DNA from 4 places in the Peribacillus sp. 05N428 genome. Region 2 is predicted to be linked to each of the others. Evidence: riboswitches for the same ligand, from Rfam matches in the RefSeq annotation. Region 2 holds a riboswitch; each other region holds the start of a gene.

The links. Region 2 has a riboswitch for cobalamin ahead of AC1DIV_RS13770 (ribonucleoside-diphosphate reductase subunit alpha). Riboswitches for the same ligand answer to the same signal wherever they lie in the genome.
Region 1: it holds a riboswitch for cobalamin, as region 2 does, so the genes downstream of both, AC1DIV_RS02285 (ABC transporter substrate-binding protein) here and AC1DIV_RS13770 (ribonucleoside-diphosphate reductase subunit alpha) in region 2, are expected to answer to the same signal.
Region 3: it holds a riboswitch for cobalamin, as region 2 does, so the genes downstream of both, AC1DIV_RS00835 ((2Fe-2S) ferredoxin domain-containing protein) here and AC1DIV_RS13770 (ribonucleoside-diphosphate reductase subunit alpha) in region 2, are expected to answer to the same signal.
Region 4: it holds a riboswitch for cobalamin, as region 2 does, so the genes downstream of both, metE (5-methyltetrahydropteroyltriglutamate--homocysteine S-methyltransferase) here and AC1DIV_RS13770 (ribonucleoside-diphosphate reductase subunit alpha) in region 2, are expected to answer to the same signal.

Annotation. Positions count from the first base shown of each region.
Region 1 covers NZ_JBFTMS010000002.1:124,043-129,953, forward strand. Annotated here, with positions in the region: gene AC1DIV_RS02265 (DNA topoisomerase III) at 1-1,009, shown strand, start outside; gene AC1DIV_RS02270 (hypothetical protein) at 1,064-1,228, opposite strand; tRNA gene AC1DIV_RS02275 (tRNA-Arg) at 1,731-1,804, opposite strand; gene AC1DIV_RS02280 (polysaccharide deacetylase family protein) at 2,034-2,882, shown strand; cobalamin riboswitch at 2,969-3,143, shown strand; gene AC1DIV_RS02285 (ABC transporter substrate-binding protein) at 3,322-4,287, shown strand; gene AC1DIV_RS02290 (FecCD family ABC transporter permease) at 4,250-5,305, shown strand; gene AC1DIV_RS02295 (heme ABC transporter ATP-binding protein) at 5,312-5,911, shown strand, end outside.
Region 2 covers NZ_JBFTMS010000012.1:108,710-114,620, forward strand. Annotated here, with positions in the region: gene AC1DIV_RS13760 (hypothetical protein) at 10-156, shown strand; gene AC1DIV_RS13765 (manganese-dependent inorganic pyrophosphatase) at 256-1,185, opposite strand; cobalamin riboswitch at 1,478-1,658, shown strand; gene AC1DIV_RS13770 (ribonucleoside-diphosphate reductase subunit alpha) at 1,797-4,094, shown strand; gene AC1DIV_RS13775 (ribonucleotide-diphosphate reductase subunit beta) at 4,140-5,192, shown strand; gene AC1DIV_RS13780 (flavodoxin domain-containing protein) at 5,164-5,601, shown strand; gene AC1DIV_RS13785 (hypothetical protein) at 5,722-5,889, shown strand.
Region 3 covers NZ_JBFTMS010000001.1:190,352-196,262, forward strand. Annotated here, with positions in the region: gene cbiQ (cobalt ECF transporter T component CbiQ) at 1-385, opposite strand, end outside; gene AC1DIV_RS00820 (energy-coupling factor ABC transporter substrate-binding protein) at 372-683, opposite strand; gene AC1DIV_RS00825 (energy-coupling factor ABC transporter permease) at 685-1,428, opposite strand; gene AC1DIV_RS00830 (hypothetical protein) at 1,492-1,620, opposite strand; cobalamin riboswitch at 1,604-1,799, opposite strand; cobalamin riboswitch at 2,001-2,190, shown strand; gene AC1DIV_RS00835 ((2Fe-2S) ferredoxin domain-containing protein) at 2,342-2,710, shown strand; gene cobJ (precorrin-3B C(17)-methyltransferase) at 2,725-4,362, shown strand; gene AC1DIV_RS00845 (sirohydrochlorin chelatase) at 4,381-5,295, shown strand; gene cobK (precorrin-6A reductase) at 5,292-5,911, shown strand, end outside.
Region 4 covers NZ_JBFTMS010000015.1:110,290-116,200, forward strand. Annotated here, with positions in the region: gene AC1DIV_RS15660 (acyl-CoA thioesterase) at 1-426, opposite strand, end outside; gene metE (5-methyltetrahydropteroyltriglutamate--homocysteine S-methyltransferase) at 419-2,728, opposite strand; cobalamin riboswitch at 2,875-3,066, opposite strand; gene AC1DIV_RS15670 (potassium channel family protein) at 3,304-3,723, shown strand; gene bcp (thioredoxin-dependent thiol peroxidase) at 3,786-4,256, shown strand; gene AC1DIV_RS15680 (aminopeptidase) at 4,268-5,377, shown strand; gene AC1DIV_RS15685 (D-2-hydroxyacid dehydrogenase) at 5,526-5,911, shown strand, end outside.

The DNA.
Region 1 (5,911 bases), on a different contig from region 2:
GTTCCTTGCTGTATTGATGCCGCCTTTTGAATATGAACAAACGACCATCACCGCAAAAATGGGGCAGGAGACGTTCATGGCAAAAGGGAAGGTCATCCTGAAGTCAGGTTGGAAGGAAGTTTATGATCACCAATTCGATGAGGAAGAAGCTAAAGATGGCCTTGCGGAGCAACTGCTTCCGAACGTTCAAAAAGGTGACAGTTTAACCATTTCGACTGTGAAACAAACAGAGGGTGAAACGAAACCGCCGGAACCATTCAATGAGGGGTCGCTTCTTTCGGCAATGGAGAATCCTGCTCGTTTCATGGCAGGGGAAAGCAAAGAGCTCATCAAGACTCTTGGTGAAACTGGCGGGATTGGAACTGTTGCAACACGTGCGGATGTTATTGAAAAACTATTCAATAGCTTCCTGATCGAGAAGAGAGGAAAGGGTCTTCATGTCACCTCAAAAGGAAAACAACTTCTTCAATTGGCACCTGAAGACTTGCGTTCTCCAGCTTTGACAGCTCAATGGGAGCAAAAGTTAACTGCGATAGCAAAAGGAAAGCTGCCAAAACAGGCTTTCATCGGTGATATGCGCGCCTACGCCAAAAATATCGTCCATGAAATCAAAAATAGTGATCAAAAATTCAAGCATGATAACGTGTCAGGAACGAAATGTCCTGATTGCGGCAAGCTGATGCTAGAAGTGAATGGTAAAAAGGGAAAAATGCTTGTCTGTCAAGATCGTGATTGCGGCCACAAAAAAAGTGTTTCACGTGTAACAAATGCCAGATGCCCGCAATGCCATAAAAAGATGGAAATGCGCGGTCAAGGAGAAGCACAGACATTCACCTGTAAATGCGGTTTTCACGAAAAACTATCTTCTTACAATAAACGAAGAGGGCAAAATAAAAATCAAAAAGTATCCAAAAATGAAGTATCCAATTATATGAAAAAGCAAAATAAAGAAGAGCCGATCAATACTGCATTGGCAGATGCCTTGGCGAAACTGAAATTCGATAAATAAAAGTAAAAGGATGGAGCAATCGCTCCATCCTTTTTCGGTATATTCCTGCTTCGACTAAATTTCATTCAGTACGGTGCCATGTAATTCATATTCAAGTGTTTTGTCAGTGTGTGTGTGTTTATCCGAATCTACTCGTATGAGCGTACTGAATGGCTTCTGATCACCCGGACTGAAAATTGCTTCATCATTCTCTGGATTCCATAGGCTGTAAATACTCATGATCGTATCTTCCTCCTTTGGATGAGAAGACTAGTAATTCCCATGTTTGATTATCATCCAACTCTTCAATTGACTCTAACGCTGATCACCGGGACTAAACACCGCTGCGTCATTCTCTTTGTTCCATTGGCTTCTGATTGTACTCATCATGCACTATCATCTCCTTTGGTGAGAATGTCTTACAGTATTTGTATACCCGGATGGGACAGGTTAAAACATATATTTCAAAAAAAAATGATTATATCCCGAAATCAGTATTTGTATTTATCGACGTGATAAATAAGACTTTTTTTACTATCAAACAGTTTGTATTCTTGTTCGCCAATATTTCCAACCTTTATGCATAGTTTTGCAATCAGGTTTTATATCTATATGGCTTGATGAAAAAATTTAGCCTTGAGACCTGTGTTTTCTCCATCAAAAAATCAATTGTTCTTAACCAACAGAAAAAAACCCCTGTTACTCCGCGGAAGGACCGCTTGTAACAGGGGTTTATAATTAGCGTCCCAGATAGGAATCGAACCTACGACCTACAGCTTAGGAGGCTGTCGCTCTATCCTGCTGAGCTACTGGGACATATATTAAAGTCGACGACTTATTTATTATATTTCTTATAGGCAAACTTTTCAAGCTAATAGCACATAGTTATGAAAAAAAATCCTCATAAATGTTTAGCGCATCGCAAAGCTCTCGTTTTTCCTCTTTTTTCATTAAATGGAATACTTTATTGTCCATTGGTTTTCTGGTACTATTATACTATAAAAAAATCAGGAGAATGATAGTGAAAAAATATAGAGTTTTAAGGATGGCGGCATTGCTGGGGGTTTTGATTTTACCTGGATGCACACAAGGGATTTTAGAGGGGATAGGCACAAAGACGGCTGCACCGATTGCGGAAGATGACATTGAAGTGGCCGAAGCGGCTGAGAATGGGAGCGGGCAGGATTCGGAGGGGCAAATCGATACGGGAGACTGGATAAAGGCCGAGTCCCCGGTCCAGCTTCCGATTTTGATGTATCACAGCATTTCCCAAGGTAATGGCCTTCGGGTCCCAAGGGAGGAATTCCGATCACAGATGGCTTGGCTTCGGGAGAATGGTTACTATACATTATCCCCTGAAGAAGCATTCCTCGTTTTAGCCGAGAATCGGATGCCAAGTGAGAAGTGCGTCTGGCTTACTTTTGATGATGGCTATACAGATAACTACACGGAGGCTTTCCCGATATTAAAAGAAAATGATATGAAAGCAACTGTCTTCATGATCGGGAAGTCCATAGATAAAGGTCATCACCTGACTGAAAATCAAATGTTGGAGATGAGCAGGGATGGGATTTCGATTGAAAGCCATACCATCAACCATTTGGAGCTGAACCGCATGACGGCAGAGCAGCAAGAAGCGGAAATGGTTCAGTCGAAGGTGCTGTTCGACCGTATCCTCGACCAGGACACGACAGTGCTTTCCTATCCGGTTGGCCGGTATAACGAAGAGAGTCTCAGGCTGTCAGAAGAAGCTGGATACAAAATGGCAGTCACTACCGAACCTGGGGGAGCTTCAAGCGACCAAGGGATGCATGCTCTGCATAGAGTTCGGATTTCACCGGGGTTATCGATCAATGGGTTTGCGTCGCTGATTGAAAATGCTTCAAAGCATTGAAGGCGGAAGGGTCATTTCGCACTTGTTCAGAAAAATCATATAATAATCGATTCTTACATGGTGTATAATGAAGGCAGTGAAAATTATATACATATGAACGATTTGGTGTCTTAATGACTTAAAAGGGAAGTTGGTGAAATGCCAACGCGGTCCCGCCACTGTATATGGGAGCTGACGGCTGTGTACCACTGTATGAGATATGGGAAGGTGCCGTTGACGAAGACCATGAGCCAGGAGACCTGCCAGAATTCGTACACCTGTAACCTACGCGGATGGGAAGGTGTGTGGCAGACCCTAAGATAGAGTCCGTATTGATATTGTTGCCATGCAAGCATCTTCCGTTTAACGGGAGATGCTTTTTGTTTTGGGGGCATCTTCCAGGATTGGTTTTCTCTGTTAGGTATGAAGAAATTAAATAAAAAGATTGTGGGGAATGAAAATGAAGAAGATTTTTGGTCTGATACTGTTAATGTTACTGACTGCAGGCATGATGGTTGGCTGCGGTGGTGCTGCTGATGAAGGAAAAGAAAAGGAGCAAACGAATCATGCTCAACACGAAGCTTTCCCGATTACGATTAAAGATGCAAGTGGGGAAAAAGTAACGATAGAAAAAGAACCGAAGAAAATCGTTTCGTTGATACCAAGTAATACGGAAGTGGTCTTTGCACTTGGTTTGGGTAAAAAGGTCGTTGGTGTTTCCGACAATGATAATTACCCGGAGGAAACGAAAGAAATTCAAAAAGTTGGCGGAATGGAAATGAACACGGAGCTGATTGTCTCCATGAAGCCTGACCTTGTTCTTGCGCATGCATCAAGTGCCCATAATTCAAATGAGGGTTTACAGCAGCTTAAGGATGCTGGAATAGATGTGCTCGTAGTCAATGATGCCCAAAGCTTTGACCAAGTCTATGAGTCTATTGAAATGATTGGACAGGCAACGGGAGAACATGATAAGGCAAACGAAATCGTTGCGGATATGAAAACGAAGCTCAAGGATATCCAGGAAAAGGCCAAATCCGTAAAGGAAGAGGATAGGAAGACCGTTTTAGTGGAAGTTTCGCCTTCACCGGAAATATACACACCTGGAAAAAATACTTTCATGAATGAGATGCTTCAAACTATTTCAGCGAATAATGCGGCTGCTGAATTGGACGGTTGGGCAAAAATTGATGAAGAGTCGATGATTGCTGCAAATCCTGATGTCATCATTACAACGTATGGTTATTATACGAAAGATGCAGTAAGTGAAGTGAAGGGCCGAAAAGGATGGCAAGACGTAAATGCTGTTAAGAATGGCCAAGTCTTTGATGTCCATTCTGACTTGGTGACCCGTTCCGGTCCACGCTTAATAGAGGGAGTAGAGGAACTTGCCAAATCAGTCTATCCGAACCAATTTGACAACTAAATGGGCGTTTGCTTATTTGATTGCGTTGTTCATTTTGTTATTCGCAATGACGATAGGCATTTCCTTTGGTTCGGTGCCAGTACCGATTCCCGTACTTATACAAATAATCGGCAAGGAGATTTTCCACTTGCCGATTTCTGCCGATCCGGATGTGATGCTAACGAATATCGTGATGAACATCCGCTTGCCGCGGGTGCTGCTCGCTGGTTTGGTTGGGGCATCACTTGCGATTGCGGGTGCGGCTTTTCAGGGACTGCTCCGGAACCCGCTCGCTGATCCTTACACATTAGGTATTTCATCAGGAGCATCGGTCGGAGCCGTTTTGACAATATTCTTGAATATATCACTGCCATTCATCGGTTTATATACCCTTCCGGCATTGAGTATCTTATGTTCAGTGCTCACGATGCTCTGCGTACTGACTTTTGCAAAAAAAATGGATCGATCGATGAAAGTGGAAACGATCATTTTAACGGGAATCATTTTCAGCTCGTTTTTAAGTGCCTTCATTTCATTGATGATTGCGCTGACGGGTGATGAATTAAGACAAATCATCGGCTGGCTGATGGGAAGCGTCTCAATGCGCGGATGGAATTATATCGTAATCATTTTGCCGTTTTTTATCATTGGTTCGTTGACCTTGATCATGAATACAAGTGAATTGAATGCGATGACTTTCGGGGAAGACCGGGCAAAACACTTAGGTGTGAATGTCAAGCGGCGGAAAATGTGGATCTTGATAGCCGGTTCGACATTGACAGGGGCAGCCGTTGCCGTTTCAGGGGCGATTGGTTTTGTAGGATTGGTCATTCCTCATTTTGTCCGAAAGATTTGGGGACCTGACCATAAACATTTGCTTCCGTTGTCATTGTTGATAGGAGGCGGATTCTTGATATTGGCCGATTTTGTAGCACGAACGATCATTGCCCCATCGGAACTGCCGATCGGGGTGATTACCTCACTTATCGGGGCACCTGCATTTGCGCTGATTTTATTAAAGAGACGGAGAGAAGGGTAAAAACGGATGCTTGAAGTAAAAGGGTTAACAGGTGGATATCACAACAAAGCTGTTTTGGACTCTGTCTCTTTTGATGTACATAAAGGGGAATTATTCGGGATTCTTGGTCCTAATGGCAGCGGGAAAACGACGCTTTTAAGTATGCTTAGCGGGGTGCTCGATTATAAAGGCGGAAGCGTAAGGATAAGCGGCAGGGATTTGAAGGATTATTCGTCAAAACAACTTGCACAGGTCATTGCCGTGCTCCCTCAGCATTCCTCATTAGCTTTCTCCTATACAGTAAAAGAGACGGTCTCACTTGGGCGATATGCCCATCAATCAGGTTGGTTCCATAGTTGGTCCGCAGAAGATGAATCGATTGTCCAGCGGGTGATGGAACAAACGGGAGTAGCTGATTTTCAGGATCTTCATTTTGATCGATTATCAGGAGGGGAAAGACAGAGGGTCCTGCTGGCACAGGCCCTTGCCCAAGAGCCGGAAATCCTTTTTTTGGACGAACCTACGAACCATTTGGATCTTTCCTATCAAAAAGATCTTCTTGATCTAATGAGGAAAATGGCAAAAGAGCAGAAGTTGACCGTTATTTCAATTTTTCATGATTTGAAT
Region 2 (5,911 bases):
GCGAAAAGCATGACACCAGAACAGGATTATACGGCAGCAAATCTGTCACCGGATTTATTGAATGAACTGAAAATCTTTGAAAGCAAACTTGGCGAGGAAGCCAATAAAGAATTGATTGTCATCGCCTATGAAAAAGAAAAGGAATCTTTAAATTAAGAAAAAAGACTCAAACACCCTTAATGGGATGGTTGAGTCTTTTTTTGAATGTACAGAAAAAGGGTGCCCATGTTTTTAATGAGCAACCCTTTTCCTGTATTATTTGCTGAATACGTCGGTTAAGACCGGCACGATTTGTTTTTTACGCGATACAACGCCTTCCAACACGGCGATGTTATTGTTTAATGAAACGTCATATGCCTTTTCAACTGCATATGACGCTTTACCAAGGGCCAAGGCAACGGAATCATTAGTCAGGATATCCGTTACGACGAATAGGAACAAGTCCAATTCCTTCACTGCGATGACCGCTTCAATCGCTGCTTCCAATTCAGCTTGCTTAGCAAGGACTTCGTTCGGATCAACAGCATTGACCTGTGCTATTTCCACTTTAGCCATTCCCATGGAGAATTCCTTTGCATCAAGAGTGATGAGCTGGGCAATCGTTTTGTCGCTTAAGTCAGCACCCGCTTTCAACATTTCCAAGCCATATTTTTCAGCGTCGACTCCTGCAATGGCAGCCAGTTCCATTGCTGCCGCAACGTCTTGCCCCGTGCAAGTCGGGGATTTGAACAATAAAGAATCGGAAATGATGGCAGATAGCATAAGACCTGCGATTGCTTTAGGGACTTCAATGCCGTTTTCTTTATAAATTTTATTTAAGATGGTTGCCGTACAGCCAACTGGTTCCGCACGGTAATATAATGGATCGCTTGTTTCAAAGTTAGCGATACGGTGATGGTCGATAACTTCCAACACACGGACTTGGTCAATATCTTCAGCACTTTGCTGGCGTTCGTTATGATCGACCAGGATTACGCCATCAGCTTCCCCTGCAACTTTTTCCACAAGACGGGGAGCATCGAATTTGAATTGGTCCAATGCATATTGAGTTTCACCATTCACTACACCCAGACGAACTGGTTCAGCGTTGATACCTAACTGCTTTTTCAGATCTGCATAAGCGATTGCTGAACAGATTGTGTCTGTATCCGGGTTTTTATGTCCAAAAACTAATACTTTTTCCAAGATTTTATCCCCTTTTTCATAAAAATTTTTCCGCGAATCCCCTCATTGCAATAAGGGAGAGCCACCTTTACTAGACACTTTATTTTAACACAAAATCCCGTAAAATCAGCGCTTGATTTATCCATTCCCCCATAAAATCTTTCATTCCCCTACCCTCTTCCATCACTTTGTCAATAGATAAGGGTTGGTTTTTTTCAAATATATTAGTTGAATTATCATCGTATATGGCTTACGATAATATAAGCAGAAATACTAGATATTGATTACATAAACAATTCCAATAACTATATATAGAATTTTTATAATCCAAGGTGCCAGTGATGGCTGAAAAGGGAATCCGGTGTAAACCCGGAACTGTCCCCGCAACTGTAAATGTGACGAAATGAGAAAACCACTGTATAGCTCTCTATACGGGAAGGACTCAAAGTAGGATGATCATGAGTCAGGAGACCTGCCTTGAATTTTTCACGTTTCTTATTCTTCGGGGATTGAGATGATGAAACGATAGTATAACGGCTATTTTTTCATGGCTCTTTTATTCTATCGTTTGATCCGCTCAATTCTTTGGGCGGTTTTTTTATTTTAGCGGAAGTTAACAAGGAGGATTATTAATGACTCAAACATATAACTCTACCATAAGTGAAAATGACACAGAAGCGAAATCCATCCAGCTTGAGACGTTATCGAAGGAATTCGAAGGCCGTCTCGATATGGAAAAGTTCAAAAGGCGTTTTACAAAATGGCTTGATCGCAAAAGTGACTCAACCGAAGAACAGGCATCAAAAAAACTGATTCAGCTCGCTCTTGAAGGCGTGGATATCGATGCACCGGATTGGACTTTCGTTGCTGCAGCAGAACTGTTGAATACAATGTATAGGGATGCACAAGCCAATCGAGGATATGAAGGCAAGAGTTATGGCCCATTCTATGAGCTGATCACAGAACTCTCCCAGCTATCGGAAGGTCAGCGTTATCCCATTTATAAACCAGAACTGCTATCTTCATATACAAAAGCGGAAATTGAGGAATTGGGATCGGTGATCGACCCGGAAAAAGATAAATTATTCTCTTACATAGGCATCTACTTATTGAATGACCGCTATCTGGCCCGCCCAAAAAAGGACAAGGTCTTCGAACTGCCGCAAGAACGTTTCATGATCATCGCGATGGAAATCATGCGAATGGAAAAAAAGGAGCACCGCCTGCAACTGATAAAAGAAGCATACTGGGCCATGTCCAACCTTTATATGACCGTTGCGACTCCTACACTCTCCAATGCAGGTAAAACACATGGACAGTTAAGCTCCTGCTTTATCGACGCAATTGAAGATTCCATTGACGGAATCTACCTATCAAACTACGATGCCGCAAAAGTATCTAAATTCGGCGGCGGTGTCGGTCTTTACGTCGGTAAGGTTCGCTCGCTTGGTTCCGATATCCGCGGTTTCTCTGGAAACAGTTCAGGCACGACGCCCTGGATTCGACTATTCAACCAGACAGCTGTTAGTGTCGATCAATTGGGTCAACGTAAAGGTGCCATCGCGATTTACTTGGATGCCTGGCATAAAGATATCATGAGCTTCCTCGATTTGAAGACTCAAAACGGGGATGACAGATTAAAAGCACATGATATTTTTACAGGTGTATGCATACCGGATTTATTCATGGAGGCTGTACGCGACAGAAAAGAATGGTATCTTTTCGATCCGCATACCGTTAAGCAAACCCTTGGATTTTCACTTGAAGATCTTTATGACGAAAAGAAAGGCGAAGGAAGCTTCAGGAATCATTATGCACTTGCTGTCGAGGCCGCAGAAAATGGCACGCTTCCAAACTATAGCTTTGAGAAAATCAATGCGATGGACATCATGAAAAGCATCATGATTTCTCAATTAGAAGAAGGCGTACCGTATATGTTCTACCGCGATGAAGTGAATCGGAAGAATCCGAATAAACATAAAGGTATGATTTATTGTTCTAACCTTTGCACGGAGATTGCCCAAAACCTAAGCCCTTCGACGATCACGGATGAATATGAAACAGAAGATGGAGATGTTGTTGTGGTTCGTAAAAGCGGCGATTTCGTTGTCTGCAACCTTTCATCCATTAACTTGCCCCGAGCGGTGGGCAGCGATGTTCTGGAAAGATTGATTCCCATTCAGATCCGTATGCTGGACAATGTCATTGATGTGAATAATCTTCCTGTCAAACAAGCATCCATCTCGAACAAACGGTACCGTGCGATTGGTTTAGGAACGTTTGGATGGCATCATTTACTTGCCACACAGAATATTTATTGGGAATCCGATGAGGCTGTTCGCTATGCAGATGCTTTATACGAAAAGATCGCTTACTTAACTATCAAGGCATCCAACGAATTGGCCAAGGAAAAAGGATCTTACCCATATTTTGAAGGTTCTGATTGGCATACAGGGGACTATTTCGAACTGCGTGACTATACAGATCAAAAATGGCTGGATTTAAAAGCAGACGTGCAGGAGCACGGAACCCGTAATGGCTATTTAATGGCGATTGCCCCCAATTCATCGACAGCCAAAATCGGTAATTCCACGGATGGAATCGATCCTTTGTATGAAATTGAATTTTACGAAGAAAAGAAAAACTTCAAATTCAAGGTGACCGCACCAGGCTTGACGCCAAATACGTATGAATATTATAAAAAGACGCGCTTCAATTTGGATCAACTGGAAAGCATCAGGCAAAATGCAGCCCGCCAACGCCATATTGACCAAGCAATCAGCTTTAATCTGTATGTACACAATACAATCAAAGCGAAGGTCCTTTTGGATATCCATTTAACGGCATGGGAAAGCGGGTTGAAATCAACGTATTATGTTCGTTCGACGTCTTCCGAATATGACAATGCCTGCGAAAGCTGTTCAAGTTAACGTCAATCATGACCCAGTAATCTATTCTTAAAGGAGTTTTCACGAATGACCAATCATATAAAAAAAATTCGGATGCTCGAACCGACGCATCCAACAAAGGCAACCGGTGTTTTCAAAGGAGAAGCTTCAGGCTTCCTCCTTTGGAACGATATACAGTATGAAAAATTCTATGATACCTATACACAGCTCATCAATAACTTTTGGAAGCCTTCGAGCGTGAACATGATTCAGGATAAAAAGCAGTGGGGCGAATTGGATGAAGATATCCAGGACGCTTTTCTCGATATCCTTACGATGATTGCTGGAATGGACAGTCTTCAAACACCCACTTTAGTAGAGATCCTTCGGTACATCAAAGATCCGGCGGCAAAAGCTATCCTGGCCAACATGGCCCAGCAGGAATCGATCCATAATGAGTCTTATTCCTATATCCTTGCTTCCTTGATTCCGGTAGGCAAGCAAAAACAGCTTTTCGACCGCATTAAAGAACATCCTGAAGTGATTAAGCGTAACCAACCGATCGTTGATGCTTATCAAACGTTCGTGGACGATCCCAGCCCTCAGCATTTATTCGAGGCACTGATCCATTCAACGAACCTTGAAGGGATTTATTTCTATCTGGCTTTCGCTTTTTATTATAATTTAGGACGCCAAAATCTAATGACCGGTTCCGCTACGATGATATCCTATATTCATCGCGATGAAATGGTCCATTTCGATTTCATTGGCATGCTCGTTCAAATCTTGATGTATGAATATCCTGAGTTAAATAATGAAGAAAACACGAAGTTCATCTATACAACGATTGAAAAAGCAGTCGAACTCGAAAAGGAATGGTCTGAATATATGCTCGAAGATATCCAAACGAAAGCCGATCTCGATTTGGAAGAATTCAATGAGTACATCGAATATATCGCCAACAAACGGTTACGTATGCTAGGCCTTGAAAATTTGTATAAAGAGTATGGCGAGAACCCGATGCCATGGATCAAAACGTTCGATGATGAATCCATCGGCCTTACCAAAACCGATTTCTTCGAACAGAAGTCAAGGACTTACAGTCAAGTAAATGCCAGCAATGGGTTCGATGAGCTGTAAGATTGCCATTGTCTATCATTCTGCCGGCGGCAATACAAAAGCGCTTGCTGAAGCCCTCGCTGCCCTTTTACCTGAGGCTTTCCTATATCGAATGAATGAATTCGATTTACGTACATTGCCGGATTACGATGCATTGATCGTCGGCACCTATACATGGGGCAATGGGGAGCTTCCCGCTAAATCAGCTGCCTTTTATAAAGAACTGGAACAGTTGCCTATTGCTCGCCTGAAAACGGGAGTCTTCGGCACTGGCGAAACCAACTATAATCATTTTTGTGGGGCGGTCGATGATTTCCGGGACATGTTATTTGCCAAGAGCCAGTTATTGGTGACATTGAAGATAGAACAGATGTATCAAGAATCAGACCTGCACAGACTTCAAAAGTTCGCCTCGCTATTCCAGAACTGACTGAAAGGGGATATGCGTTTTCGCATATCCCCTTTCAGTGTTTTTTTTAAAACTCGGCTCCCTCAATCATAGCAACGGTAAGCATGAAGTATAATGGAAGAAAAAAGGAGATGATATCCAATGATTGAGATTGCAACCCAGTTCCTGCCTATTCTTTTTATGCTAGTGCTTGTCGCTTTCGTTATATTCATCGTCTTTTTCCTGTCAGGGCATTTTAATCGTACTAAACGGATCGAAGAAAAATTGGACAAAGCATTAAGGGAAATCGCCGAAAAAAAAGAAAAATAAAAAGACTCCAATATCGGAGTCT
Region 3 (5,911 bases), on a different contig from region 2:
AGCTGATGCTGCAGAATACGACAGTGATCAAATTGGCCACCGTACCAAAGCTGTCATCGCTGATGAATATTTGCCAATTCCCGATCTTCCAGGACCACCATATATTCGAAATCGAAGTGAATTTACTAGTGAAAGAAAAAAGGATGGTAATGGTTCCTGATAGTATAAAAAATCCTGGTAATAGGAGTAATTTAAGATAATAAGAAAGCGGGATTTTTGCCGCGAAAATGATTAAAGCGCTCATCACCGTAAAAGTGATGAGCGAAACGGCCATATCCCTTACCGTTAACGAAAACAGCAAAAGGGAGAGTGCAAAAACCATCTTTTCCAACGGATGTACATCCTTTAGCCCATTGAAATAGGCATATTTATCAATGAGTAACATGCTTCGATTTTTCGGCCAATTCTTGTTTGGTTTGCTTATTCCTTTGTCTCATCACACCAATAAAGTATCCAATGAAACCGGCTCCGATTGCAGCTTGAAGCGCAAATAATAAGCTTTCGGTTTCTGCACCTGGCGGCTCCCAAATACTGTTGAACCATGGCTTGTATTCCGGATGGATCTTAGTGATGGCTTCCTCAGCTTCGCCATCGGCACCGCCAAATTCCGTTCCTTGTTGGGTGATCAACGGTATGGTAGCAAGAATGACGACCAGGAAAAGCAGCAGTAAACTTTTTTTCATATTAACGGGCCTCCTTAGATAAAACTCGCAGCAATTTCAATTCGCCTAGATTGTATTTTTTCAAGAAATTCATCACGACGACTGTCAATAACCCCTCACTGATCGCTAAGGGAATTTGGGTCAGGGCAAAAATCCCTGCAAATTTACTGAAAGAGGCCATGAATCCTCCAACCTCGGAAGGGAAAGCAAGAGCAAGTTGAACGGAAGTTACTACATAGGTGCCCAAATCCCCAAAAGCAGCTGCCAAGAATACGGCAAGTGAAAAAGACCACCCCAATTTAGTTGCGCCCTTGAAGACAAAGTAAGCAATGAACGGTCCGCAAACGGCCATGGAGAATGCATTGGCCCCTAATGTTGTCAATCCTCCGTGTGCCAGTAAAACAGCTTGAAATAACAGAACGATGGAGCCGACGACACTCATGGCCAATGGTCCGAATAGTATGGAACCTAAACCAACTCCGGTAGGGTGCGAAGAACTTCCCGTAACGGAAGGAATCTTTAGGGCCGATAATATAAATACAAATGCGCCCGATAGGCCTAGTATCATTTTTGTTTCTGGGTTTTCCCTTACTTTGGACCTAATGGACCGGTACCCCAAGATTAAAAATGGAAGCGACACGGCCCACCAGAATATAGCCCATTCTATGGGTAAAAAGCCCTCCATGATATGCATGGCCAATGCCCGTTTCGGGACAAAAAGCAGTAAAATGACAAAATAAATAATTTTCCAATTGGTTCTTTTCATTCTTTCTCCTTTCAACACTTTTAATTGTTCTGATCAATCTTGAGAAGAAAAGCGGCGCCCAAACTAAAAAGCACTTCTCTCAAAGGAAAGAAGTGCGTAATGAACAGGAATTTTGCAGCATGAACCAACCTTGGGCCATTCTGCCTGATCCGCACGCCCATCCTCGTAGGCTGAAACAGTTTCACGCTTCATGGCAGGTCTCCTGGCTTTGGTTCATCATCCCATTACATCCTTCCCATCTCATTTGACAGTGGATTAAAGTTAAAGTAATGGAACTTCCCTTTACAGTGGCGGGACCGCTCCGGATTTTCACCGGCTTCCCTTTTAAGCTGAATTCCGAGAAATTCAACACCATGAAACTTATGTAATTATTTAGAAAATTCTCGTATAGTGTACCATAAAGAAATAATTCCAGCTACACTATCTTTTTTTTTTGGTCGAAGTTTGTTGCGAGGAAAGGATTGTAACTGGTTTTACACGTTTAAACTTTTCTAAACAGTCGGAATAAACTATTGAATTTTGACAAAGTTGTTATATGATAGATTAAGTTAGTTGGAAATGTATAATAAAACCAAATATTTCATTTTAAAAGTGCCCTTGTGTGAATAAGCAAGGGATAATAGGGAAATCGGTGAAAATCCGATGCAGCCCCCGCTACTGTAAACGCTGATGAAATTGTCGATAGCCACTGGCATGATGCCGGGAAGGGACAAAGTAAAATGAAGCGTAAGCCAGGAAACCTGCTTTTAAAATTGCATGATACTTTTCGGAGGGAAAGGTAGAAGGACTATGACGATTTTGGGAGGGTTTGGCAAGCTTGCCTTTGGCTCCTCATTCATATAGTTTTTTTAAACCTTGACTCTTATGTTAAGGTTTTTTATTTTGCCTTTTCCCTGAACTCAGGAGGAAGAAAATGACTACTTGGAACTTGACGGGTACAAATACGCATCTGTTGATTTGTAATGGGAGCAGCTGCATGAAAAAGGGCGGGGAAGAAGTAACCCAAGCGATTCGCGATGAAATTGCTTCAAAAGGACTGGATCTGAAAATCCATACAACGAGGACACGCTGTAACGGGAGATGTAAGGATGCCTGCGTAGTGATTGCCTATCCCCAAGGAAACTGGTATCGAGTGGAAACGCCTGATTTCGGTCGGCAGATCGTCAGTAATATCGATGATGGTGAGTTTGTTCCACAGATGATCTATCAATACAAAGACGGGGAAATGACCCCTAATCCAGATTTTCCTGCTCATACGGGTATTTCAAAGAACAAAGCGTAAAAGGAGATGTCTTAATGAGTACAAACGGTAAATTATTCGTCGTGGGCTTTGGGCCCGGGAATTTTGAACACATTACCAAACGTGCCGTCGAAGCCCTTCAAGAAAGTGACTACATCATTGGTTATAAAACTTATGTTGAACTCATTCAGGGACTGCTAACAGATCAAACGATCATTAGTACGGGGATGACCGAAGAGGTATCACGTGCACAGGAAGCAGTGAAACAAGCGGAGCTGGGAAAGAAAGTGGCGGTGATTTCCAGTGGGGATGCCGGAGTTTACGGGATGGCAGGGTTGGTTTATGAAGTATTGATTGAAAAAGGCTGGAAAGAAGAAACTGGAGTGGGCATAGAAGTCATTCCTGGCATCTCAGCAATCAACTCATGTGCGTCTTTACTTGGGGCGCCCGTCATGCACGATTCGTGTACGATCAGCCTCAGTGATCATTTAACTCCTTGGGAACTGATCGCTAAAAGGGTTGAAGCAGCTGCAATGGCAGACTTTGTCATTGCACTGTATAATCCGCGCAGCGGCAGGCGGACCCGGCAAATTGTTGAAACACAGAAAATTCTCCTTCGCTACCGCTCGCCGGATACACCTGTCGGGTTGGTGAAAAGTGCTTATCGCGATAGGCAGGATATTGTCATTACCAATTTGAAGGATATGTTGAATCACGATATTGGAATGTTGACCACCGTCATTATCGGTAATTCATCCACCTTTTTATATGACGACAAAATCATCACACCGAGAGGCTATCAAAGAAAATATACGTTGAATTCGGAAAAGCAAACTTTGAAGCCGCATCAGCGACTGCAAAAAGAAGCGGAACCGTGGGCATTAGATCAAGAAGCCTTACCCGAGTCCGCTGGAGGAGTTGGCTTACTTACAAAAGCACCTGAAAAGAAGCAAGCTTCCTTTGAAATGGCAATGGAAGCTCTGTCCAGAGTCAAGGGTCAAGCCGTTCAGCAATCCATTAAGCCGGTTGTTCAGCAAAAAATGGAGTCGGTGTTCGAACTTGCCGTTAGTCCAGGTGTGGCGAATAAACAATTCACTCCCAAACAAATGATGACACTTGCGGAAGTTGTCGGGGAAAAGGGAACGATGGAATACACGCCAAATCATAAAATTGTCTTAAAGATTCCGACAACGGATCCGGAAGTCATTACGGGGAAATTGCAATCAGCAAACTTTCTTTTGTCGCCAATTGGAGATGTACTGACATTAAAAGCCTGTGATTTCTGTGATGGTGAAAAAGCGGAATCCATTCCTTATGCAGATGAAATACACCGGGTGCTTGGCGGAATGAGCATGCCCAAGGAACTGAACATCGGTTTTAATGGGTGTGGGATGGCTTGTTATAGTGCTGTGATGGATGATATCGGGATTGTCTTCCGAAAAGGGAAGTTCGACTTATTTCTTGGAGCTAAACCGGTTGGAAGAACAGCCCATCCGGGTCAGCCGGTAGCGGAAGGCATTGAACCGGAACAGCTTGTAGAACTGATCACGGACATTGTCGGCGAGTATAAGCAAAATGCCCATCCAAATGAGCGGCTTTTTAAATACTTCAAACGTTCGAAAAAGATACAGAATTTTTCTTATCAGGACATCGCTCCCAAAATAAACATAGAGCCTGCGCCTTGTGAAGACTAATCAAGAGGGGGAAAGTAAATGAAAGCAGTTTTGTTCGTAGGACACGGAAGCCGGTTGGCTTCGGGAAATGAAGAAGTCCGTCATTTTATTGAAAATATGATTCCGGCAATGGACGGGCGTTTCCTAGTGGAAACGTGCTTCTTGGAATTTGCGGCACCGAATATATCCAAAGGAATTGATAATTGTGTAGAACGAGGGGCTACTGAAGTTATCGTCATACCGATCATTTTGTTGCATGCAGGACATTCGAAATTACATATCCCAGCTGAAATAGAGGATGGGAAAACCAAGTATCCAGAAGTGAAATTCACATATGGCCAAACGATCGGGGTCCACCATGATGTATTGACGATCCTGACAGACCGTCTTGAGGAAGCGGGATTCGATACGACCTCTGAACATTCTGAGACAGCGATATTGCTAATTGGCCGAGGCGGCAGTGATGCTGATGCAAATAGTGATATATATAAAATTTCACGATTATTATGGGAAAAATTAAACGTTAAATGGGTCGAAACAGCCTTCATGGGTGTAACGGACCCTCACGTTGATGAAGGTATTGAACGATGCATCCGCTTAGGGGCAAAAAAAATAGTGATGCTGCCATATTTCCTCTTCACTGGGGTGTTGATGGAAAGAATGGAGGATATGCTGAAAGGCTATCAAGAGCAATATCATGATCGAGAATTCATATTGGCAAAGTATTTTGGATATCATCCAACCTTACAGAACATTCTGCAAGAACGAGTAATTGAAGCCAGTGAAGGCAAATCAAGCGGGGCGCGTGATTTGGAAAACTATCGTAAACATGTCGAGGAACATGGACATGCTCACCATCATCACCATCACGATCACGACCACGACCATGAACACCATCACGACCATGATCATCACCACGATCATGATGGGCAAGCGGTGGGGACATCAAAATGATTTTGTTCTTGGCGGGTACAAGTGATGCAAGGGAATTAGCGATTGAGATGCAGCAGGTTGGGTTCAAGGTTTTGGCAACTGTTGTAACCGAATCGGCGGCCAAGAGTTTGCAGGATGCAGGGATATCCACCCGGATTGGCCGATTATCTGCAGAAGATATGACATCTTTAATCTCTGCAAAAGGTTTTCAGGCTGTAGTCGATGCAAGTCACCCATTTGCCGAAGAAGCATCCAAAAACGCCCTTATTGGAGCAAAGGCAGCAAATGTTCCTTATATTCGTTATGAGCGTGAAAGTCAACGGTTTCAGAATGATAAATTGATAGTTGTCCGTGATTATGAGGAAGCTGCCAAGCTTGCCGCAGAAAAACGGGGAGTCATCATGCTCACGACCGGAAGTAAAACCCTAGCCGTGTTTGCAAAAGAATTGGTGGGGCTCGAGAATACCAGAGTCATAGCGAGAATGCTGCCACGAATGGACAATATGGAAAAATGTGCGCAGTTGGGCATTGAACAAAAAAATATCGTTGCGATTCAAGGGCCATTTTCCAAAGAATTAAATAAAGCTCTATATGAACAGTATGGGGTCACATTGATGATAACGAAAGAAAGTGGCAA
Region 4 (5,911 bases), on a different contig from region 2:
TTGCTGTTTTTTCTCTTCCGTTTCCGGAATGACCTGAGGGACGTTTGTCGGCTTACCGTCTTCATCAATGGCCAGCATCGTTAAAAAAGCGCGTGCCGTTAGCTGTTTTTCACCTGTTAATAGGTTCTCACGTTCCACTTTCACGAATACCTCCATTGATGTGCGATGAGCACAGGTGACATAAGCTTCAAGGTTGATCGCGTCCCCTGTTTTGATGGGGGCCAAAAAATCAAAAGAGTCGCTTGAAGCAGTCACAACGGGTTTTCGACAATGGCGCATAGCGGAAATGCAAGCTATTTTATCAACATAGGCCATTACTTTTCCGCCAAAGATGGTATTATGATGATTTGTATCCGGTGGAAAAACAAGGTCGGTTAAAAAAGTCCGTGACTGCTGTGTTGGATGGGCAACGTTCTCCTCAATCATTTGCCTGTTGGTTTACTAAAAGGTTTTCACGGACGATTTTTGCTGCTTCGACCATGTTTTTCAGGGAAGCGACGGTTTCCGGGATACCCCTTGTTTTCAGGCCGCAGTCGGGATTGATCCAAAACTGGTCTTTATCCAATACCTTTATGCCCCGTTCAATCATATCGACCATTTCTTCCACTGCCGGCACACGCGGGCTGTGAATATCATACACCCCCAGGCCAATGCCTTTTTCATATGTTTTTTCCTCGAATGCGGAAGCGAGCTCCCCATGACTGCGGGATGTTTCGATGGAAATTACATCGGCATCGAGGGAGGAGATGACGTCCATGAAACTGTTGAAGTCGCAATAGCACATATGCGTGTGAATTTGGGTTGTATCCTCCACGCTTGATGTGGATATCAAGAATGAATTCACTGCCCAGTTCAAATACTCGTCGCGATCGCTTTTTTTCAATGGCAGACCTTCTCTAAGTGCAGGTTCATCAACCTGAATCATTTTAATTCCAGCAGATTCCAAGGCAATGATTTCTTTTTCCAAAGCGAGCGCCAGCTGATAGCAAACATTCTCCCTGGAAATATCATCACGGACAAATGACCAGTTCAAAATCGTAACAGGACCTGTCAGCATTCCCTTCACCGTCTTCTTTGTCAGTGATTGTGCGTATACACTTTCCTTGACTGTCATCGGTTCGATGAAATGGATGTCGCCGTAGATGACTGGAGGTTTCACACAGCGGGATCCATAGGATTGTACCCAACCCTTTTCTAAAAAGACGAATCCGCCTAATTTATGGCCGAAGTATTCAACCATATCCGTCCGTTCGATTTCCCCGTGAACGAGAACATCCAAACCGATTTCTTCTTGGATTTCGATCCACCTGACGATTTCTTCGTTAACGTATGTTTCATATTGCTGGGCTGTCCATTCTCCTCTATTGAATTTCCCGCGTGCTTGTTTAACTTCAAATGTCTGCGGAAAGCTGCCGATCGTAGTCGAAGGGAGAAAAGGCAATTTGAAAAATTCCTGTTGTTTTTGGTAACGGTCCTTAAATGGAAGCTGACGGCCGGCGGTCCTGGTTTTAACCTTTTCGACATTGGATTGTACAGACCCGTGATTTCGGACATTTGAATTGGCTAACGTTTGAATCGTAAATTTATTGGCATCGACTTTTTCGGCGATTGCTTCAATGCCTTGATTATTCCCTTTGACCAAAAATGTGATTTCCTCAAGTTTCTCATCAGCGAAAGCAAGGGCCTCTTTCACTTCTTTTGAAAGGGCGGTTTCATTACGAACGGTCACCGGGACATGAAGCAGGGAACAAGAGGGCTGTAGCCAGATTTGGTCCTCGGCTACCTGTTTCTTAAGTGTCTCGATCAATTCGATTTTTTGGGATAAATCAGATAGCCAAATGTTTTTTCCGTCAATCACACCCGCTGCAAGCACTTTGTCCTTCGGGAAACCGAATGCCTCAAGGTTACTTAAATTCCTCCCTTTATCATGTACAAAATCAAGACCGATCCCTTGGACTTGTAATTCGATGACTTCTTGGTAATGTTCCACCGCATCAAAGTATGTTTGTAGCATGATGTTCAGGTTTGGTGCTGCTTCATTCAGTTTTTCATAGAGGTAAGTAACGGTTTGCATATCATCCTTGGAAATGGATGAAACAAGGGAAGGTTCGTCCATTTGAACCCACTTCACGCCTTCTTGCTCCAATTCCCGCAGGATTTGCGTGTATAGGGGAAGCAGGCTCAGGATGATGCCAGGGATTTCTTGTTTATTGAAGCCTTTTGAAAGGGAGAGGAAAGTATAAGGTCCGATCAAAACGGGCTTTGTTTCGATCCCTAGCTTTTCCTTGGCTTCCCGATATGCTGTAAGTGGTTTATTTTCCGTTAAAGTAAGCTGTGCCAGTTTTAATTCAGGGACAATATAGTGATAGTTCGTATTGAACCATTTCGTCATTTCGGAAGCGACTTCATCATTGTTTCCGCGGGCCATTGAATAATAAACGGAAAGGGGGACGCTTCCGCCTTCATATGCTGAATAACGTTCAGGAACAAGACCGAACATGACGGACATATCGAGCATTTGATCATAAAAAGTGAAGTCGTTGACAGGGATGATATCAATGCCTCGTTGCTTCTGTTTTTGTAAGTTGCCTAAACGGATGGCATTTAGTTGTGACGTAAATTCCGCTTCATCGATTTTACCGGACCAGTAAGCTTCCAATGTACGTTTCCATTCACGATCTTCCCCGATTCGAGGGTAACCCAAACTGCTGCTTTTCAAAATTCCCATCCTCCTACATTCATTTGTTCGAACAATAAAAAAAGCATTCCTAACCGTCAAAAAAGAAAGTTAGAAATGCTTAAAATAAAGAGGCATGCATAATGCCCCTTACAATTATAAGGTCCCTAACACCTCCCTATCTCCCGTAGGTTAAAACAGTGTTGTCGAGATAGGCAGGTCTCCTGACTTAGGGAATATCATTAGCGGCTGGCCTTCCCGATCCGTTGATCAGTGGCATATTGATTGACGCTAACATTCCCATTACAGTGGCGGGACCGTGCCGGAATTACACCGGACTTCCCTTTTAATCCTAATGAAAATTAGGAACCTATTTCCACATATGAAATTTTGCAAAACCTGCCTTGTTAATTGTTTGCAGATCAAATATTTATAAAATAAAAATTATTATAAAAATTTAGACAATCTTAACATATCCGACCAAAAGGGTCAACATGGAAAAAAGATTCGGAAAAGTTTCCGTTTAATGAGTTTGTCGGTGATAAGGCTGATTCCTAAAAAAGAATATATTGTTTGGACAGGGAGTATGTATAGAGGGAGTGGCGTTTTGAAATGGGGCGTGGGGGATGACTTTCTACATCTTGATTGCAGGAATCATTTTTTGCATGGTGATGAGCATTCGTACGTTATTTCTTGTTGAGTCGGGAGGAAAGAAGTTTTCTCTTGAGGATATGCTGTGGCTTGGCAATTTATATGCGACGATATTAGTTGGATTTGCACTGATATATTTATTATACGAGCTTCAGAATCATTCGGTGATTCTTGATATGGGCAATCGGTTGGATGGGACTTTCTATGAACAATTGAAGACTTCTTTTTATTTTAGTGCGATGACGATGTTTTCTGTAGGGTATGGAGATATAGCCCCGATTGGCATGGGCAGGATGATAGCTACCATTCAGGCTTTCATTGGGTATACACTGCCGGCAGCGTTCGTGATTCGTACGGTGATCGATCTGGAGCAGAAAGATAGGAAGGATAAATGAAAGTTGTGTTTCTTTCGATTATTGGGTACTCTTACCATAATGAAAGAAATGGAGGGTTCAATATGACTGTTAAAATTGGAGAAAAAGCACCTGATTTCAAACTCCCTGCAAACAATGGTGAAATGGTTTCCCTATCGGATTTTAAGGGGAAAAACATTGTTTTATATTTTTACCCAAAAGACATGACGCCAGGTTGCACGACGGAGGCCTGTGATTTCCGGGACCATAATGAGCAATTCGAGGAATTGAACGCGGTAATCCTTGGTATCAGCCCAGATCCAGCGGCACGTCATGAAAAATTCATCGAAAAACATGGATTGCCTTTTCTGCTGCTGGCTGACGAAAACCATGAAGCGGCTGAATCATTTGATGTTTGGCAATTGAAAAAGAACTTCGGCAAGGAGTATATGGGCATTGAACGTTCAACTTTCCTGATTGATAAGGCAGGAAATATAGTCAAAGAATGGCGTAAAGTAAAGGTTAAAGGCCACGTCGAAGAAGCGCTTGAAACTCTTCGCGAACTCGAAAAATAAGGGATAGGCAGATGAAGGATGAGAGGATAACGAAGCTTGCAGCCAGGCTGATTCATCATTCGATACAATTACAGCCAAAAGAGAGAATCCTCATACGGGGGCATATCAACACGAAACCATTATTGAAAGAGTTGATTGATGAAATATACAGAGTGGGTGCTTATCCATATGTGGAACTCGAGGACGATGAGATAAGCCGCCACCTGTTACTAGGGAATGTGAAGGAGCAGCTTGACACAGCTTCACAATGGGCCTTGAAGAAATATACGGATATCGATGCGGTCATCATCATCACTGGGGAAGAAAACAATGCGGAAATGACTGATGTTCCCATCGAGAGGCACCGTCTTCAAGGGGAGGCCATGAATTCCCCTACACTTTTTTATGTAAACAACCGACGTTGGGTCTTACTTAATTACCCCACCAAGGCATCAGCGCAAAAAGCCGGCATGACCTTCAATAGGTACGAAGACTTTCTTTTGAACGTATGCACAATGGATTACGGGAAAATGGAGGCGGCTTTGAAGCCGTTAAAACAATTGATGCAACGTACTGACAAAGTCAGGATCGTTTCACCAAGGACAGATTTGACCTTTTCCATCAAAGGCATGCCGGCCGTCATATGTGCCGGAAAAAAGAATTTACCGGATGGGGAAGTATTTACGGCACCCATAAAAGATAGTCTCAATGGAAGGATATCCTTCAACACACCCACAACCTATGAAGGAATCACCTTTAGTGACATAGAATTAAACTTCAAAAAGGGGAAAATCATTAAAGCGACTTCCAATCGTGACCCTGAAATGAACCAAATCCTGAATATTGATGAAGGGTCCCGGTTTATAGGGGAGTTCGCTATTGGAATCAATCCATACATATTGGAACCTATGGACGATATTTTGTTCGATGAGAAAATAAGCGGGAGTCTGCATTTGGCTCTCGGGCTTGCCTATGATGAAGCGGATAATGGAAACCGGTCATCGATACATTGGGATATGGTCTTGATCCAGCGTCCGGAATATGGGGGCGGTGACATCTATTTCGACGACGTCCTGATCAGAAGGGATGGCTTTTTTGTTTTGCCGGAATTACATGCATTAAACCCAAATTCTTTAAAATAAAGCCTTTTTTAATAAGGGTAAGGCTTTTGTCCAACTCAAAAAGGGGACACCCGAATATGCTTTATTAAGGGAATACCTCCTCAGAGAAAGTTGCGCGGGACACATAGAGCCCGTGTTTTTTTATGTTAATTAAAAGGGAGAGATAAACATGTTAGTACTTTCGACTGTCATTCCGAATGAAGGTATCCAAACGAAAATGATGAATGCTTTTCCTGATTTGAACTTCATTTATCAAAAAGGATGGAAGGATGGGCCGCTTCGTGAAGCGGAAATCTTAATTACATATGGTGAAGATTTAACTGAAGAAATCATTGGGAAAGCAGCGAACTTGAAATGGATCATGGTCATGAGTGCAGGGATGGAACTAATGCCATTTAAAGCCATCGAGGAACGAGGCATTATGGTGACCAACGCTAGAGGCATTCATAAAATCCCGATGGCCGAGTATACGATAGGGATGCTTTTGCAATATGAAAAGAAATTGAAGCTGCTTATGAAGAATGAAAAGGAAGAATTATGGGATAGAAAGATTGA